3 regions of the Streptomyces sp. NPDC046379 genome follow, and region 3 is predicted to be linked to each of the others. Evidence: riboswitches for the same ligand, from Rfam matches in the RefSeq annotation. Region 3 holds a riboswitch; each other region holds the start of a gene.
What was found. A riboswitch is a leader RNA that binds a small molecule or an ion and turns the genes downstream of it on or off. The one in region 3 is predicted to bind cobalamin.
Positions count from the first base shown of each region.

Region 1: it holds a riboswitch for cobalamin, as region 3 does, so the genes downstream of both, ACZ6KF_RS23570 (ribonucleoside-diphosphate reductase subunit alpha) here and ACZ6KF_RS21220 (energy-coupling factor ABC transporter permease) in region 3, are expected to answer to the same signal.
Region 2: it holds a riboswitch for cobalamin, as region 3 does, so the genes downstream of both, ACZ6KF_RS32210 (ABC transporter substrate-binding protein) here and ACZ6KF_RS21220 (energy-coupling factor ABC transporter permease) in region 3, are expected to answer to the same signal.

Region 1 covers NZ_JBVJFP010000013.1:226,334-231,681, forward strand. Annotated here, with positions in the region: gene ACZ6KF_RS23555 (DUF3311 domain-containing protein) at 1-4, shown strand, start outside; gene mctP (monocarboxylate uptake permease MctP) at 1-1,629, shown strand; gene ACZ6KF_RS23565 (GNAT family N-acetyltransferase) at 1,699-2,208, shown strand; cobalamin riboswitch at 2,361-2,484, shown strand; gene ACZ6KF_RS23570 (ribonucleoside-diphosphate reductase subunit alpha) at 2,603-4,999, shown strand; gene ACZ6KF_RS23575 (ribonucleotide-diphosphate reductase subunit beta) at 5,050-5,348, shown strand, end outside.
Region 2 covers NZ_JBVJFP010000031.1:12,218-17,565, forward strand. Annotated here, with positions in the region: gene ACZ6KF_RS32195 (response regulator) at 1-478, shown strand, start outside; gene ACZ6KF_RS32200 (ABC transporter ATP-binding protein) at 981-1,799, opposite strand; gene ACZ6KF_RS32205 (FecCD family ABC transporter permease) at 1,796-2,872, opposite strand; gene ACZ6KF_RS32210 (ABC transporter substrate-binding protein) at 2,908-3,948, opposite strand; cobalamin riboswitch at 3,979-4,158, opposite strand; gene ACZ6KF_RS32215 (hypothetical protein) at 4,216-4,344, opposite strand; gene ACZ6KF_RS32220 (hypothetical protein) at 4,599-5,348, opposite strand, start outside.
Region 3 covers NZ_JBVJFP010000011.1:295,179-300,526, reverse strand. Annotated here, with positions in the region: partial or broken gene ACZ6KF_RS21225 (PQQ-dependent sugar dehydrogenase) at 1-2,094, opposite strand, end outside; cobalamin riboswitch at 2,380-2,562, shown strand; gene ACZ6KF_RS21220 (energy-coupling factor ABC transporter permease) at 2,593-3,282, shown strand; gene ACZ6KF_RS21215 (energy-coupling factor ABC transporter substrate-binding protein) at 3,279-3,704, shown strand; gene cbiQ (cobalt ECF transporter T component CbiQ) at 3,710-4,459, shown strand; gene ACZ6KF_RS21205 (energy-coupling factor ABC transporter ATP-binding protein) at 4,456-5,325, shown strand.

The sequences.
Region 1 (5,348 bases), on a different contig from region 3:
ATGAACGAGGGCGTCAACGGCGTCGCGCTCGCCGTCTTCATCTTCTTCTTCCTGGCCGTCACGGTCATGGGCTTCCTCGCCTCGCGCTGGCGCAGGGCCGAGAACGAGCACAGCCTCGACGAATGGGGCCTGGGCGGCCGGTCGTTCGGCACCTGGGTCACGTGGTTCCTGCTCGGCGGCGACCTCTACACGGCGTACACCTTCGTGGCGGTCCCGGCGGCGATCTACGCGGCGGGCGCGGCCGGGTTCTTCGCCGTGCCGTACACCATCCTGGTCTACCCGCTGATCTTCACCTTCCTGCCCCGCCTGTGGTCGGTCTCGCACAAGCACGGCTATGTGACGACGTCCGACTTCGTGCGCGGCCGGTTCGGCTCCAAGGGCCTGTCGCTGGCGGTGGCGCTCACCGGCATCCTGGCGACGATGCCGTACATCGCGCTCCAACTGGTCGGCATCCAGGCCGTGCTGGACGTCATGGGCGTCGGCGGCGGCGAGGACACCAACTGGTTCATCAAGGACCTGCCGCTGCTGATCGCCTTCGGCGTGCTGGCCGCGTACACCTACTCGTCGGGGCTGCGGGCGCCGGCGCTGATCGCGTTCGTGAAGGACACGCTGATCTACATCGTCATCGCGGTGGCGATCATCTACATCCCGATCAAGCTGGGCGGCTTCGACGACGTCTTCGCCAAGGCGGGCGAGGCGTTCGGCGAGACCAACCCGGCGACGGGCGCTCCGCGCGGGGCGCTGGTGCCGGGCGACGCGGGCCAGTGGACGTACGCCACGCTGGCGCTGGGCTCCGCGCTCGCGCTGTTCATGTACCCGCACTCGATCACCGCGACGCTGTCCTCGCGCAGCCGTGAGGTGATCCGCCGCAACACCACGATCCTGCCGCTGTACTCGCTGATGCTCGGCCTGCTGGCGCTGCTCGGCTTCATGGCCATCGCGGCCGGGGTCAAGGTGTCCAACGGGCAGCTGGCGATCCCGCAGCTGTTCGAGAACATGTTCCCGGACTGGTTCGCGGGCGTCGCCTTCGCGGCCATCGGCATCGGCGCGCTGGTCCCGGCGGCGATCATGTCGATCGCGGCGGCGAACCTGTTCACCCGCAACATCTACAAGGACTTCCTCAAGCCGGACGCCACGCCGGAGCAGGAGACCCGGGTCTCCAAGCTGGTGTCGCTGCTGGTGAAGGTGGGCGCGCTCGCCTTCGTCCTGACCATGGACAAGACGGTGGCCATCAACTTCCAGCTGCTGGGCGGCATCTGGATCCTCCAGACGTTCCCGGCGCTGGTGGGCGGCCTGTTCACGCGCTGGTTCCACCGCTGGGCGCTGCTGGCCGGCTGGGCGGTCGGCATGCTCTACGGCACGGTCGCCGCGTACGGCGTCGCCTCGCCGACGCAGAAGCACTTCGGCGGCTCGTCGAAGGAGATCCCCGGCATCGGCGAGATCGGCTACATCGGCCTCACGGCGTTCGTGATCAACCTGGCGGTGACGGTGGTCCTGACCTTCGTGCTGCGGGCGGTGAAGGCCCCCGACGGCGTCGACGAGACGCGCCCCGAGGACTACACCGCGGACGCCGGCGACCCGGGCGTCCAGGTGGAACTCCCGCCGGCCACCGCGGGATCGGCCCACTGACCGACGCACACCCCGGCGGGCCGTCGCAGGCAGGACCTGCGGCGGCCCGCCGTCGTGCACACTCCCCCCATGGACATCGTCATCCGCCCGGCGGAACCCGCCGAGTACGCGCCCCTCGGAGAGATCACCGCGCATGCCTATCTCCAGGACGGCCTCCTCGACTTCGGTGAGAGCGACGCGTACCTGGGCGAGTTGCGGGACGTGGCGAAGCGCGCCGCCCACGCCGAGGTACTGGTCGCCGTGCGCGACGGCGAGGTGCTCGGCGGCGTCACCTTCGTGCCCTCCGGCGGTCCCATGGCCGACATCGCGGAGCCCGGCGAAGCCGAGATACGGATGCTCGCGGTCGCGCACGCCGCACGCGGCCGGGGCGTCGGCGAGGCGCTGGCCCGCGCCTGCGTCGAGCGGGCGCGGAGCCTGACCGGCTGCAACGGCGTCGTGCTGTCCAGTCAGCGCACGATGCACGCCGCCCACCGCATCTACGAGCGGCTGGGTTTCGTCCGCACCCCGGAGCGCGACTGGAACCCCCTCCCGGACGTGGACGACGTCCTGCTGATCACCTACGCGCTCGCCCTGCGCTGACGCTCCTCCGACCCGACCCGACCCGACCCGGCCCGACCCGACCGCGGCCCGCCCTGACGCTTCGCCGTCCCCGCCTCCGGCACTCCCGCGCTCCGACGCGACACGGCGGGGCACAACATCTGGGGGTGCTTTCCGCGACCGACACAAGATGTATGCTCATGCTCGCTGCCGCCGCAGGGGAATCCGGTGCGAATCCGGAACTGTCCCGCAACGGTGTACACGCGTGTTCACGCACGCCTGTCGAGTCCGACGACCTGCCGGCAGCGCGCCCGGCCGACCGGCCCGGCGCATGACGTCCGGGCCTCGTGGAATGGGTCGGTGGACGCGACGCCGCGTGCGCTCGTGAGCTGCCCCGCCCTCGCAGGCCCCGTGCCGAGCGAGGGAGAGCCCCCACGTGACCATCGCGCCAGCGGATCCCGCTTCAGCGACCCAGGCGACACACACGACGCAGGCGACTCGGGCGTCGCAGTCGGCCCAGCCCGCCGACGACGCCCCCGGAGCCGCCCTGCTGCGGACCCTGACCGAGCTGACCGCCGACCTCCCCGGCGCCGACCCCGGACGGGTCGCCGCCGCCGCGCTGCGCGGCCGATCGGCGCACGCGGACGAGGCCGAACTGCGCGAACTGGCCACGGAGGCCGCCGCCGGCCTGATCTCCGAGGACCCCGCCCACTCGAAGCTCGCCGCCCGGCTGCTCACCCAGACCCTCCGCGCCGAGGCCGCCTCCCAGGGCGTCACCACGTTCACCGAGTCGGTCGCGACCGGTCACCGCGAGGGCCTCGTCGCGGACCGCACCGCGCGGTTCGTGCGCCTCCACGCCGACCGCCTCGACGCCCTGGTCGACCCGGCCGCCGACGACCGCTTCGGCTACTTCGGCCTGCGCACCCTGCACAGCCGCTACCTGCTGCGCCACCCGGTCACCCGCAAGGTCGTCGAGACGCCCCAGCACTTCCTGCTCCGCGTCGCCGCCGGCCTCGCCGAGGACGACACCGCGCGCGCGGTCGACGAGGTCGCCGCCCTCTACCGGCTGATGAGCCGCCTCGACTACCTCCCCTCCTCCCCCACCCTCTTCAACTCCGGCACCCGCCACCCCCAGATGTCGTCCTGCTACCTCCTCGACTCCCCGCAGGACGAGCTGGACTCGATCTACGACCGCTACCACCAGGTCGCCCGCCTGTCGAAGCACGCGGGCGGCATCGGCATCGCCTACTCCCGCGTCCGTGCCCGGGGTTCGCTGATCCGCGGCACCAACGGGCACTCGGGCGGCATCGTCCCGTTCCTGAAGACCCTCGACGCCTCGGTGGCCGCCGTGAACCAGGGAGGCCGGCGCAAGGGAGCCGCGGCGGTGTACCTGGAGACCTGGCACGCGGATATCGAGGAGTTCCTGGAGCTGCGCGACAACACCGGTGAGGACGCCCGCCGCACCCACAACCTGAACCTCGCGCACTGGGTCCCGGACGAGTTCATGCGCCGCGTCGACGCCGACGGCGCGTGGTCGCTGTTCTCCCCGTCCGACGTGCCGGAGCTGACCGACCTGTGGGGCGAGGAGTTCGACGCCGCCTACCGCGCGGCAGAGGAGAAGGGCCTCGCCCGCAAGGTCCTGCCCGCGCGGGAGCTGTACGGCCGGATGATGCGCACCCTCGCGCAGACCGGCAACGGCTGGATGACCTTCAAGGACGCCGCCAACCGCACCGCCAACCAGACCGCCGAGCCCGGTCACGTCGTCCACTCCTCCAACCTCTGCACGGAGATCCTGGAGGTCACCGACGACGGCGAGACGGCGGTTTGCAACCTGGGCTCGGTCAACCTCGGCGCCTTCGTGAGCGGCTCGGACATGGACTGGGAGCGGCTGGACGACACCGTCCGCACCGCCGTCGTCTTCCTCGACCGGGTCGTGGACGTCAACTTCTACCCGACCGAGGAGGCCGGCCGCTCCAACGCCCGCTGGCGTCCGGTCGGCCTCGGCGTGATGGGCCTCCAGGACGTCTTCTTCAAGCTGCGGCTGCCCTTCGACTCCCCCGAGGCACGCGCCCTGTCCACCAGGATCGCCGAGCGGATCATGCTGGCCGCGTACGAGGCCTCCGCCGATTTGGCCGAGCGCAGCGGCCCGCTGCCGGCGTGGGAGAAGACCCGTACCGCCCGCGGCGTCCTGCACCCCGACCACTACGGCGTCGAGCCCGCCTGGCCCGAGCGGTGGGCGGCGCTGCGCGAGCGGATCGCCGCCACCGGCCTGCGCAACTGTCTGCTGCTGGCCGTCGCGCCGACCGCCACCATCGCCTCCATCGCGGGCGTCTACGAGTGCATCGAGCCGCAGGTGTCCAACCTGTTCAAGCGCGAGACCCTCTCCGGCGAGTTCCTCCAGGTCAACCCGTACCTGGTGGAGGACCTCAAGCGGCTCGGCGTCTGGGACGCCCGCAGCCGTGAGGCGCTGCGCGAGTCGAACGGCTCGGTGCGGGACTTCGCCCGGATCCCCGAGGACGTACGGCGCCTGTACCGCACGGCGTGGGAGATCCCGCAGCGCGCCCTGATCGACATGGCCGCCGACCGCACGCCGTACCTGGACCAGTCGCAGTCGCTGAACCTGTTCCTGGAGACGCCGACCATCGGCAAGCTCTCCTCGATGTACGCGTACGCCTGGAAGCGGGGCCTGAAGACGACGTACTACCTGCGCTCCCGCCCGGCGACCCGGATCGCCCGCGCGGCACGGGCGGCCGTCCCCGCGCCGCCGGTCTCCTCCGACGAGGCCGTCGCCTGCTCCCTGGAAAACCCCGAGTCCTGCGAGGCCTGCCAGTGAAGACCAGCCAGAACCTGCTCGACCCCGGCTTCGAGCTGACCCTGCGCCCCATGCGCTACCCGGACTTCTACGAGCGCTACCGGGACGCCATCAAGAACACCTGGACCGTGGAGGAGGTCGACCTCCACTCGGACGTCGCCGACCTCGCGAGGCTGACGCCCGGCGAGCGGCATCTGATCGGCCGGCTGGTCGCCTTCTTCGCGACCGGCGACTCGATCGTCGCGAACAACCTGGTGCTGACGCTCTACAAGCACATCAACTCCCCCGAGGCGCGGCTGTATCTGTCGCGACAGCTGTTCGAGGAGGCCGTCCACGTCCAGTTCTATCTGACGCTGCTCGACACCTATCT
Region 2 (5,348 bases), on a different contig from region 3:
GGCCGACATCTGCGCCCGGACCGAACTGTCGAGCACCCGGGTTCTGATCCTCACCACGTTCGAGAACGACGAGAACGTCGCCATGGCCCTGCGATCCGGGGCGAGCGGATTCCTCGGCAAGGACGTCGGCCCCGACGTCCTGCTGGCAGGCATCCGCACCGTGGCCGCGGGCGAATCCCTGCTCTCCCCCACGGCCACCCGTGCCCTGATCTCCCGCTTCCTGGCCACCCCGGCCGACCACGTGCCCCTCACCACGCCGGAACGCCTCAGCCTGCTCACCGAACGCGAACGCGAGGTCATGGCGCTGGCCGCGCTGGGCAAGTCGAACCACGAGATCGCCGACCAACTGGTCCTCAGCCCTCTGACCGTGCGCAGCCACATCTCCCGCGCGATGACCAAACTCCACGCACGCGACCGAGCGCAACTGGTCGTGATCGCCTACCAGAGCGGCCTCGTCCGGCCGGCCCCCGGCGGCTGACGCGCAGAACCGGCATGATCACCGCTATGCGCACCCCAGCTCTGTGACGGCGGCGTGGACACCGACCGGCAGATGGCCCGGCCGGCCCCCGAAGCCTCGGTCGCCGACAGCCTGCTCCACCCACGTACTGGTGAGCATCGGTGCAGCACAGAAGCGGCATCCTGCTGTACCGATCAGTTCTGGCCTCGCTCCGAGTCTGCCTCCGCTTCAGGCCACCGCAGCGCAGCTGCCGCAGCTCGCCGTCGGCATCGGCGGCCGCCTGGACGTGCTGGAACAGCCGCTCCCAGGTACCGTCGGCCGACCAGAGCCGATGGCGACGGCAAACACCTGATGACCCAGGACAACGCAGACTTGCTCCTGGTGTGGGACACCGCCGCTCTCAGTCCGTGAAGCCCTGTTGCGCGCACCTGCACCCCACGCCACCAGTCCTGTTTCACCCCGACGGCACCTGCGTACTGCCACCGCGACCCGTCCGCCTATGTGAGGCGGTAGGTGGCAGCCGTCACGATAAGGACTGATCCGCCGTGGCCGGTGCGGCCGGGTGCGGCTCGCCGGGGAGGAAGGTGACCTGGGGGGCGCCCGTACGGGGATGGACGGTGACCTCGCTCGTCACGCCGTAGACCTCCTTCAGTAGTTGGGGCGTGAGAATGGCAGCCGGCGGGCCGGAGGCGGTGACCGTGCCGTCGCGCAGGACGTACAGTCGGTCGCAGTAGTAGGCCGCGAGGTTGAGGTCGTGCAGGGCCACGAGGACCGTCGCCGGCAGGCGGCGCAGGATGCCCAGGACGTCCAGCTGATGCCGGATGTCGAGGTGGTTGGTCGGCTCGTCCAGGACGAGCAGGGACGGCTGCTGGGCCAGCGCGCGGGCGATGAGGACGCGTTGGCGTTCGCCGCCGGAGAGGCGGGCGAAGGGGCGGTGGGCCAGGTCGGTGGCGTGTACTGATTCCAGGGCCGTCTCGATCAGTTCGGCGTCTTCGGGGGTGTCCCCGTCGAGCAGCCGTTTGTGCGGGGTGCGGCCCATCGCGACGACCTCGCGCACCGTGAGGTCGAAGTCGGCGCCCGACTCCTGCACCACTGCCGCCACGGTCCGGGCGAGTTGCCGTACGGGCAGCGACCAGGCGTCGGCGCCGTCGACGGTGACGTGGCCGGTCACGGGGCGCAGGACGCGGTAGACGGCGCGCAGCAGGCTGGACTTGCCGCTGCCGTTCGGCCCGACTAGCCCGATGACCTCCCCGGGGCGTGCCGTCAGGGAGACGTCTTGGACGAGGCGGTGTGCGCCGGCGGTGAGGGTGACGCCGTCGATGACGAGTTCAGTGGCGGTCATGCCTCTCCTCGGTCGGTGGTCCGCCGTGCGTCGCGGCGCAGTAGCCACAGGAAAAACGGGCCACCGCACAGGGCCGTGAGCACGCCGACGGGGATCTCCATGGGTGCGGCGACAACGCGCGCGGCGATGTCGGCCCAGACGAGGAAGACGGCGCCGCCGAGCGCGGCCGTGGGAAGGACGCGGCGGTGGTCGCCGCCGACGACGAGGCGGACGATGTGCGGCAGCATCAGGCCGACGAATCCGATCGGTCCGCACGCCGCGACGAGGATGCCGGTGACCAGGGAGAGCAGGACGAACATGCGGGCGCGGAAGCGGGCTACATCAAGGCCCATAGTGGTGGCGGCCTCCTCGCCGGCGAGGAGCAGGTTCAGGTTGCGGGCCTGCACCAAGAGGACGGCGATGCCCAAGAGCAGGGCGGCGCTGGGCAGCCAGAGAGTGTCCCAGTTGACGCCGCCGAGGCCGCCGAGGGTCCAGGCGAGGACCGCGCGGGCTTCATTGCCCCGGTCGGTGGTCAGCAGCAGCAGGTCCAGTACGGCGGTCAGTACTGCGGCGACGGCCACACCCGACAAGACCAGCCGGGTCGACGTGATCCGACCGCCGGTGCGGGCGGTGACGTAGACGAGCAGCAGTGCCCCGAGTGCCCCCGCGAACGCGGCGACCGACAGCGAAACCGGCCCGAACAGGGTGACCTGGAACACGATCACCGCAACGGCGCCCAGGGATGCCCCGGAGGAGACTCCGAGCAGGTAGGGCTCGGCGAGCGGGTTGCGGATCAGAGCCTGCAGGGCGGTGCCCACGACCGCGAGTCCGGCGCCGGCCACCGCCCCGAGAAGGACGCGGGGCGCGCGGACGTCCAGCACGATGGTCTCCCGCGCCCGCGACCAGTCCGGTTCCGCCCAGTCGGCGCCCAGCGCGTGCGTCACGATGCCCCACACCTGGCCGGGCGGCACCTGAACCGAACCGATCGCCAGGCCCGCCGTGGCGGAGACCATCAGCAGGGTGGCCAGGACGACGAGCGTGACGGTGAGACCGGCCGGCCCGGCCCGCCTGTCGTCCTGTTTCCCCGGTTTCACGGCCCGCCCGGTGGCGTCGTCGGTGACCGGAGCCGTCACCGGAAGCTCTCGGGGTGGATGCCGCGGGCCAGGTCCTCCACCGCGTACGCGGACCGCACGCCGACCAGGGTGGCGGTCAACGGCAGCACGACGAACCGCTTGTTCCTGATGGCGGGCACGTCCCGCAGAGCGGGCTGGGCGAGCAGGAACTTCTTCTTCTGCTCGACGCTTCCGGCGCCCGCGTAGTCGTAGACCGCGATGACCTCTGGTTTGCGTTCGACGACCTGTTCCCAGGAGACGTCACCGAAGACGTCGTCGAGGCCGGCGAAGACGTTCTCGCCGCCGGCCAGCCGGATCAGTTCGGTGCCCAGGCTCTTGCCGCCCGCGGTGAAGGCGGTCTTGTCACCACTGTCGTAGACGAAGACGGGTACCTCGGGCTCGCCCTCGACGGCGTCGGTGACCTTGCCGACCCGCGCCTGGAGGTCGGAGACCAGCTTGTCCGCCCGGCCGGAGACGTTGAAGATCCTGCCAATGGTGCGGATCTCGTCGTAGGTGTCGGCCATCGTGACCCGCTTCTTGCCGCAGTACTCGCGGTTGAGGTGGGTGTCGATGCCGGCGTCGGCGAATGCCGAGCGGGAGCGGCCCTCATTCTCGGCGAAGGCGCTGCCGTAGCCGCCGTAGACCAGATCCGGTTCGGCCTCCAGGACGGTTTCGAAGGACGGCTCCTTCTTCGCCAGTTCCGGGATCGCCTCGTAGTCCTTCTTCAGTTCGGGCAGGACGGCGGAGTCGGAGAAGGCAGTGCCGACCATGCGGTCCTTCAGGCCCAGGGAGAGCATGAGTTCCGCCGGGTGCTGGTGGATGGTGACGACGCGGGCGGGCGCCTTGTCGTACGTCGTCTTCACGCCGCAGTTGTCGACGGTGACCGGAAAGCCGTCGGCCGACGAGGCCGCGGCCTTCGCGTCCTTGGCGGTGTCCTGAGACGATCCGCAGCCGGCGGTCAGCAGGGCCGCCGACAGTACGGCCGCGGCCGCCGCCCGCAGGGCGCGGCGTCGGCGGGCAGGGGTGAACAGCGGGGGACGGGACGTGCCGTCGTACACGTGAAGCCTCCTGGGGAGTCCGCGCTCCTCGGAACGGGCCCGCGACAGGCCAGTGTCCTGACTCCCGGATCGACGCTCCCCCTGGCCTTCCCGCGCGGCGCGCAGTGGCGTGTCGAAGGGTGCACTCCCCGGTCACAGTGGCGGGACCGTGCCGGACTCGCACCGGCTTCCTGTCTCCCGTCGCGGCGATGACCTGCTGATCCTACGATCCCCCGCGTCCTGGCCCAAGGGCGTGCGGACCCCGCCGCACACCCCTGCCGTTCTGCGTCACGCCTCGCGGACAGCCCGCAGCACCAGCCGCTCGGCGTTTTCGTCGTAGGGACGGCCGTCGAAGCGGGACATGAAGGACACCGTTCGTGCTGTGCGTGCCCTCTTGGACCCGAGCCCCCAGGACACGTACCGGGAACTCCTGGAGACGGCCCAAGTTCCTCGTTGACCTGGGTGGTCTCCCGGGACGTCAGCGACGAGTACGCCGAACTCGTCGAGCAGCTACTGCAGTCGCTGACCCCCGTGGAAGGCGTGGCGGAGCGGTGGGGCCGAGGCGAACCGCGTCGGCACTGGCGGGGCAACGCAGTCGGATATTTTTGGAGTTTCGGGTTGCTGGGACGCCGGGCAGCTGTGCAGACCCGCAGTCATCACGCCACCTCTCCTCATAGTTCGGCCGGGTCGCGGATGCTGGCGGTTCCGGAGCGGACGATCCAGGTTCCGCTGCCGCGCGGGGTCTCGTCGGAGCGGGCCTTGAGGTCTTCGACATCGAGGACCGGCGGCCACTGTGTGCCACGTTCCGACCAGTGGACTCCGCTGAGATCCATGCCGGTCAGGTCGACGTCGCTCAAGTCGGCGGTGGTGAAGTCATCCAGGAGCGTGTGCAGCGAGTTCTTATCGAGCATGGGGGGCTCTCGGCGGAGCGCCGCACCGATGGCCCGGCCAACCTCGGTAGTGCGGACATCGACGACGGTGCGGACGACGGTGCGCGCCGCCTCGCTGGCATGGTCGAGGTCGAGGTCGAGGTCGCTGGCACGGGCGAGGGCGAGGTCGAGGATGGAGTTGAGGTCGCGGGCGCGGGCGCGGGCGCGTTGGAAGTCGAGGTCGTGGTCGAGGCGGAAGTCGCGGTCGCTGGCGTGGTCGTCGCTGAGGGCGAGGTCGAGGAGGCCGTTGATGTAGCGGGCGCGAGCGCGGGCGCGTTGGAAGTCGCGGTTGATGGAGCCGTCGAGGTTGTGGGCGAAGCGGCCGGCGAAGTCACGGGCGTAGCCGAGGTTGCGGTTGAGGCGGCGGCCGAGGAGGGCGAGATCGAGGTCGCGGTTGAGGTCGCGGGCGAGGTCGAAGGCGAGGTCGAGGATGAGGTTGAGAGGGCGGACGATGATCACGGCGGGAGCGAGGAAATCGTGGTCGCGGGCGAG
Region 3 (5,348 bases):
CTGCCGGTGGCTGGGCTGGGTGATGTGCTGGTCGTGGGTGGTGAGCGCGGGCTGGCCGTTCGCGCCCTTGTCGGTGTACTCGGCGTCGATGACGCCGAAGATGTTGGCGTTGGGGTCGTGTTCGCCGTCGGCGAGGGTCTGCAGGGTGCCGCTGCAGCCGGTGGCCGAGGTCTGCGGGTGGCCGTGGCTGTCGTGGCCGACGATGAAGGTGACCTTGACCTTGGAGCAGTCGACGGCGCCGTCCTCGGGGTCGGTGACCGTCACCCTGAACGGGATCGCCGCGCCGAAGTCGTAGACGCGGCCGTCCAGGGGCAGGTCGATGCTGACCGTGGGAGCGGTGTTGCCGACGGTGATCCGCACGGACGCGGTCGCCGACTTGCCGGTGGAGTCCGTGATCTTCAGCGTGGCCGTGTACTGGCCGTTGGCGGTGTACGTGTGCGAGGGGTTGGCCGCGGTGGAGGTGGCGCCGTCGCCGAAGGTCCAGGCGTACGAGAGGGCGTCGCCGTCGGGGTCCGAGCTGCCCGCGGAGGAGAAGGCGACCGCCAACGGGGCCCTGCCCGAGGTCACGTTGGCCTTGGCCTGGGCGATCGGGGCCCGGCCGCCGGTGACGTGCTCGATGCGGTAGAGGGCCGAGTTCTCGTCGCCGTTGAAGTAGCCGGTGCCGTAGTCGAGGACGTAGAGCGCGCCGTCCGGGCCGAAGGCCATGTCCATCACCTGGGTCCCGGTCCAGGGGAAGGCGTTGATGGACTGCACGGTCCCGTCGGAGCCGGACTCGATCCGCTTGATCCAGCGGCGCCCGAACTCACCGGCGAAGAAGTCCCCGTCGTACTCCTGCGGGAACTTCACCTCGGAAGTGGAGGCGGCGTCGTAGCGGTAGACGGGGCCGCCCATGGGGGACTCCGAGCCGCCGCCGAACTCCGGTACGGAGCCGCCGTCGTACGGGATCCAGGCGGGCTGGGCGGGCGGCAGGTCGGTCAGGCCGGTGTTGCGCGGCGAGGTGTTCTTCGGGGCCGCGCAGTCGAACTTCGCGCCGGAGGCCCCGGAGGCGAAGTCGTAGTCCGTGTACGCGTTGTTCGCTCCGGTGCAGTACGGCCAGCCGTAGTTGCCCGCCTTGGTGATCCGGTTGAACTCGACCTGGCCGGCGGGTCCACGAGAGGCGCTGGCGGTGCCGGCGTCGGGGCCGTAGTCGCCGAGGTAGACGATGCCGGTGGCCTTGTCGACGCTCATCCGGAAGGGGTTGCGGAAGCCCATCGCGTAGATCTCGGGCCGGGTCCGGGCGGTGCCGGGCGGGAAGAGGTTGCCGGCCGGGACGGAATACGATCCGTCGGCGTTGACCTTGATGCGCAGGACCTTGCCGCGCAGGTCGTTGGTGTTGCCCGAGGAACGCTGGGCGTCGTAGGCGGGGTTGCGGGAGGCCCGCTCGTCGATCGGGGTGTAGCCGTCCGAGGCGAACGGGTTGGTGTCGTCGCCGGTCGACAGGTACAGGTTGCCCGCCGCGTCGAAGTCGATGTCCCCGCCGACGTGGCAGCACAGGCCGCGCGAGGCGGGCACGTCGAGGATCTTCTTCTCGCTGGCGAGGTCGAGGGTGCCGTCCGTCCTCAGCACGAACCGGGAGAGCCGGTTGACGCCGTCGAACGGGGCGAAGTCGGCGGCCGTGCCGTCGGCCGGGGCGTCGCCGGCCGGGGTGGTCAGCTTGGGCGCGTAGTAGAGGTAGACGAACCGGTTGGCGGTGAAGCCCGGGTCCACCGCGACGCCTTGCAGGCCTTCCTCGTCGTGGCTGTAGACGTCCAGCTTCCCGGCGACGGTCGTGGTGCCGGCGGCGTTGGTGAGCCGCAGGGTGCCGTCCCGCGAGGTGTGCAGCACCGAACGGTCCGGCAGGACCGCCAGCGTCATCGGCTCGCCCGTCTCGGCCACGCCCTTGGCCAGCGTGACCTGCTGGAAGTCCCCGACGGCGGCCTCGGCCCGGACGCCGCCCGGGTCCGCGGGGGCGGCGGCCGCCGGTGCCGCCGGCAACAGAAGGCCGAGGACGCCCGCCACGGCGGGCAGCAGGAAGCGGAAACGGACACGTCTGCGTCCGAACGGTCTCGTGCGCACAGAAGTCTCCCAGTGGTGTGGGGTGGCGGCATGCCGCAGGGCATGCCGAAGGGAGTACGGGCGCGCGCCGTCGCGCCGTCGAGCCCCGGCCACGAGTCGCTCATGACCGGTTCATTTCAAGGAAGTTAGCGGGCTTGGTCCGGACCCGTAACCCCTTTCGTTCATGATCTCGATACTTTTTCCGCTGCCGGGACAAAGTGCGGGGGGCCGGTTCCGGGCGCACGGGTGAGCCGCCCGTGCCGTCCACCGCCCCCGTCCGCGCTTGTCAGCACCCTTGTGCGGGCACTACTGTCACCACGCCTTGGTGAACGGGAAATCCGGTGTGATGCCGGTGCGGCCCTCGCCACTGTGATCGGGAAGTCCGGCTCCGGCCCTCGCGGGCAGCCACTGGGTCCTCGGACCCGGGAAGGCGGAGCACGGGCGGTGGTACCCGTCAGCCAGGAGACCGGCCAAGGCGCGTCAACCATCCACGAGGTGCTGGAGAGGGTCTGCTGAGCCATGCACATAGCCGAGGGTTTCCTGCCTCCGGCGCACGCCGTCGCCTGGGGCGTCGCGTCCGCGCCGTTCGTCGTCCACGGAGTGCGATCTCTCACACGCGAGGTACGGGAGCATCCCGAGAGCACCCTGCTCCTCGGCGCCTCCGGAGCCTTCACGTTCGTCCTGTCCGCGCTGAAGCTGCCTTCGGTTACCGGGAGTTGTTCCCATCCGACCGGCACGGGCCTCGGCGCCATCCTGTTCCGGCCGCCGGTCATGGCGGTGCTGGGCACCATCACCCTGCTCTTCCAGGCGCTGCTGCTCGCGCACGGCGGCCTGACGACGCTCGGCGCCAACGTGTTCTCCATGGCGATCGCCGGCCCCTGGGCCGGCTACGCGGCGTACCGGCTGCTGCGGCGCTGTGAAGTGCCGCTGATGCCCGCGGTGTTCTGCGGCGCGTTCGTCGCCGACCTGTCCACGTACTGCGTCACCAGCGTCCAGCTGGCGCTGGCCTTCCCCGACCCGGGCAGCGGGTTCCTGGGCGCGCTCGGCAAGTTCGGGTCCATCTTCGCCGTCACGCAGATCCCGCTCGCGGTGAGCGAGGGCCTGCTGACGGTGCTGGTGATGCGGCTGCTGGTGCAGTCCAGCAAGGGCGAACTGACCCGGCTGGGCGTGCTGGTGGCGGGGCGCCGCGAGGAGGCGGTGGCCCGATGAGCCGCAACGCGAAGATCAACCTCCTGCTGCTGGCCGTCGTGGTGGCCCTCGCCGTGCTGCCGCTGGCGCTGGGGCTCGGCGACGACGAGGAGGAGCCGTTCGCCGGGGCGGACGCCCAGGCCGAGACGGCGATCACCGAGATCGAGCCGGACTACGAGCCCTGGTTCTCGCCCCTGTACGAGCCGCCGTCCGGCGAGATCGAGTCCGCGCTGTTCTCCGTGCAGGCGGCCCTCGGCGCGGGCGTCCTCGCCTACTACTTCGGCCTGCGCCGGGGCAGGCGGCAGGGCGAGCGGCAGGCCCGTGAAGCGCTGGGGCCCGAGGCGCCGAGGGCCGCGGAGCCCGAGCCCGCGGAGCCCGCGGGCGCCGGGGACGCCGCCGTGCCGGCGGGCCCGGAGGGCGGGTCCCGTCCCGGGCGGGACTGACCCGGGTGCTGCCGATCGACGCGGCGGCGCACAGCAGCCGCTGGCGCCGCCGCCATCCCGTGGACAAGGCCGTGCTCGGGCTCGGACTGACCGTGCTGGCGGTCTCGCTGCCGCCCTGGCCGGGCGCGGCCCTGGTGCTGGTGGCCGCGCTCGCCGTGCTGCTGGGCCCGGCGGGCGTGCCGGGCCGCCGGCTGTGGCGGGCCTACCGGGTGCCGCTGGGCTTCTGCGCGACCGGCGCGGTCACGCTGCTCGTCCAGGTCGGGGGCCCGGACGGGTTCCTGGCGCCGGCCGAGGGCGGGGCGGTGCGCGCCGGGGAGCTGATGCTGCGGACGTCGGCGGCCTCCCTCGGGGTGCTGCTCTTCGCCTTCACCACTCCCCTGTCCGACCTGCTGCCGCGGCTGGTGCGGGCCGGGGTGCCCGCGCCCGTCGTCGACGTCGCCCTGGTGACGTACCGGATGAGTTTCCTGCTGCTCGACTCGGTGCGCCGCGTCCGGGAGGCGCAGGCCGCCCGGCTCGGGCACGCGGGCCGCGCCGCCGCCTGGCGTTCGCTGGGCGGGCTCGGCGCGACGGCGTTCGTGCGGGCCTTCGACCGGGCGGCGCGGCTGCAGGCCGGGCTCGCCGGGCGCGGCTACGACGGCACCCTGCGCGTCCTGGTCCCCGAGGCCCGTGTCTCCCTCCCCTTCCTCGCCGGCAGCGCCGCCCTTCTCACGGCGCTGACCGCACTCACCTTCGTCCTGGAAAGGCCGCTGTCATGAGCGAGCCCGTGCCGGTCGCCCTGCACGGCGCGTCCTTCGCCTACGAGGACGGCCCCACGGTGCTGTCCGGCCTCGACTTCGAGGTGCGCGAGCACCGTGCGCTCGCCCTGCTGGGCCGCAACGGCAGCGGCAAGACCACGCTGATGCGGCTGCTCGCCGGAGGGCTGCGGCCCCGTACCGGCCGGCTGACCGTCGACGGCCGTCCGGTGACGTACGACCGCAAGGGCCTGACCCGGCTGCGGACGACCGTCCAGCTCGTCGTGCAGGACCCCGACGACCAGCTGTTCGCGGCGTCCGTCGGGCAGGACGTGTCGTTCGGCCCGCTCAACCTCGGGCTGTCCGACGCCGAGGTGCGGGCGCGCGTCGCGGAGGCCCTGGCCGCCCTGGACATCACCGCGCTGGCCGACCGGCCCACGCACCTGCTGTCGTACGGGCAGCGCAAGCGGACCGCGATCGCGGGCGCCGTCGCGATGCGGCCCCGGGTGCTGATCCTCGACGAGCCGACGGCCGGGCTCGACCCGGACGGCCAGGAGCGGCTGCTGGCGACCCTCGGCGAGCTGCGCGAGCGGGGCACGACGGTGGTGATGGCCACCCACGACGTCGACCTCGCCCTGCGCTGGGCCGACGACGCCGCCCTCCTCACCCCGTCCGGCGTGCGCACCGGCCCGGCCCCGACCGTCCTGGCCCGCACCGGCCTGCTGCGCGAGGCGGGCCTGCGCCTGCCCTGGGGCGTGGCGGCGGCCCGCCTGCTGCACGCCCAGGGCCTGCTGGCCGACCCGGCCCGCGGACCCCGTACCGCCGAGGAGCTGGCGGCGCGGGCGGCGGAGGCCGGGGCGCCCGGCAGGGGCGCCGCCGGACGGGCGTGAGCACCGCGCCGGCCGCCCGGCGA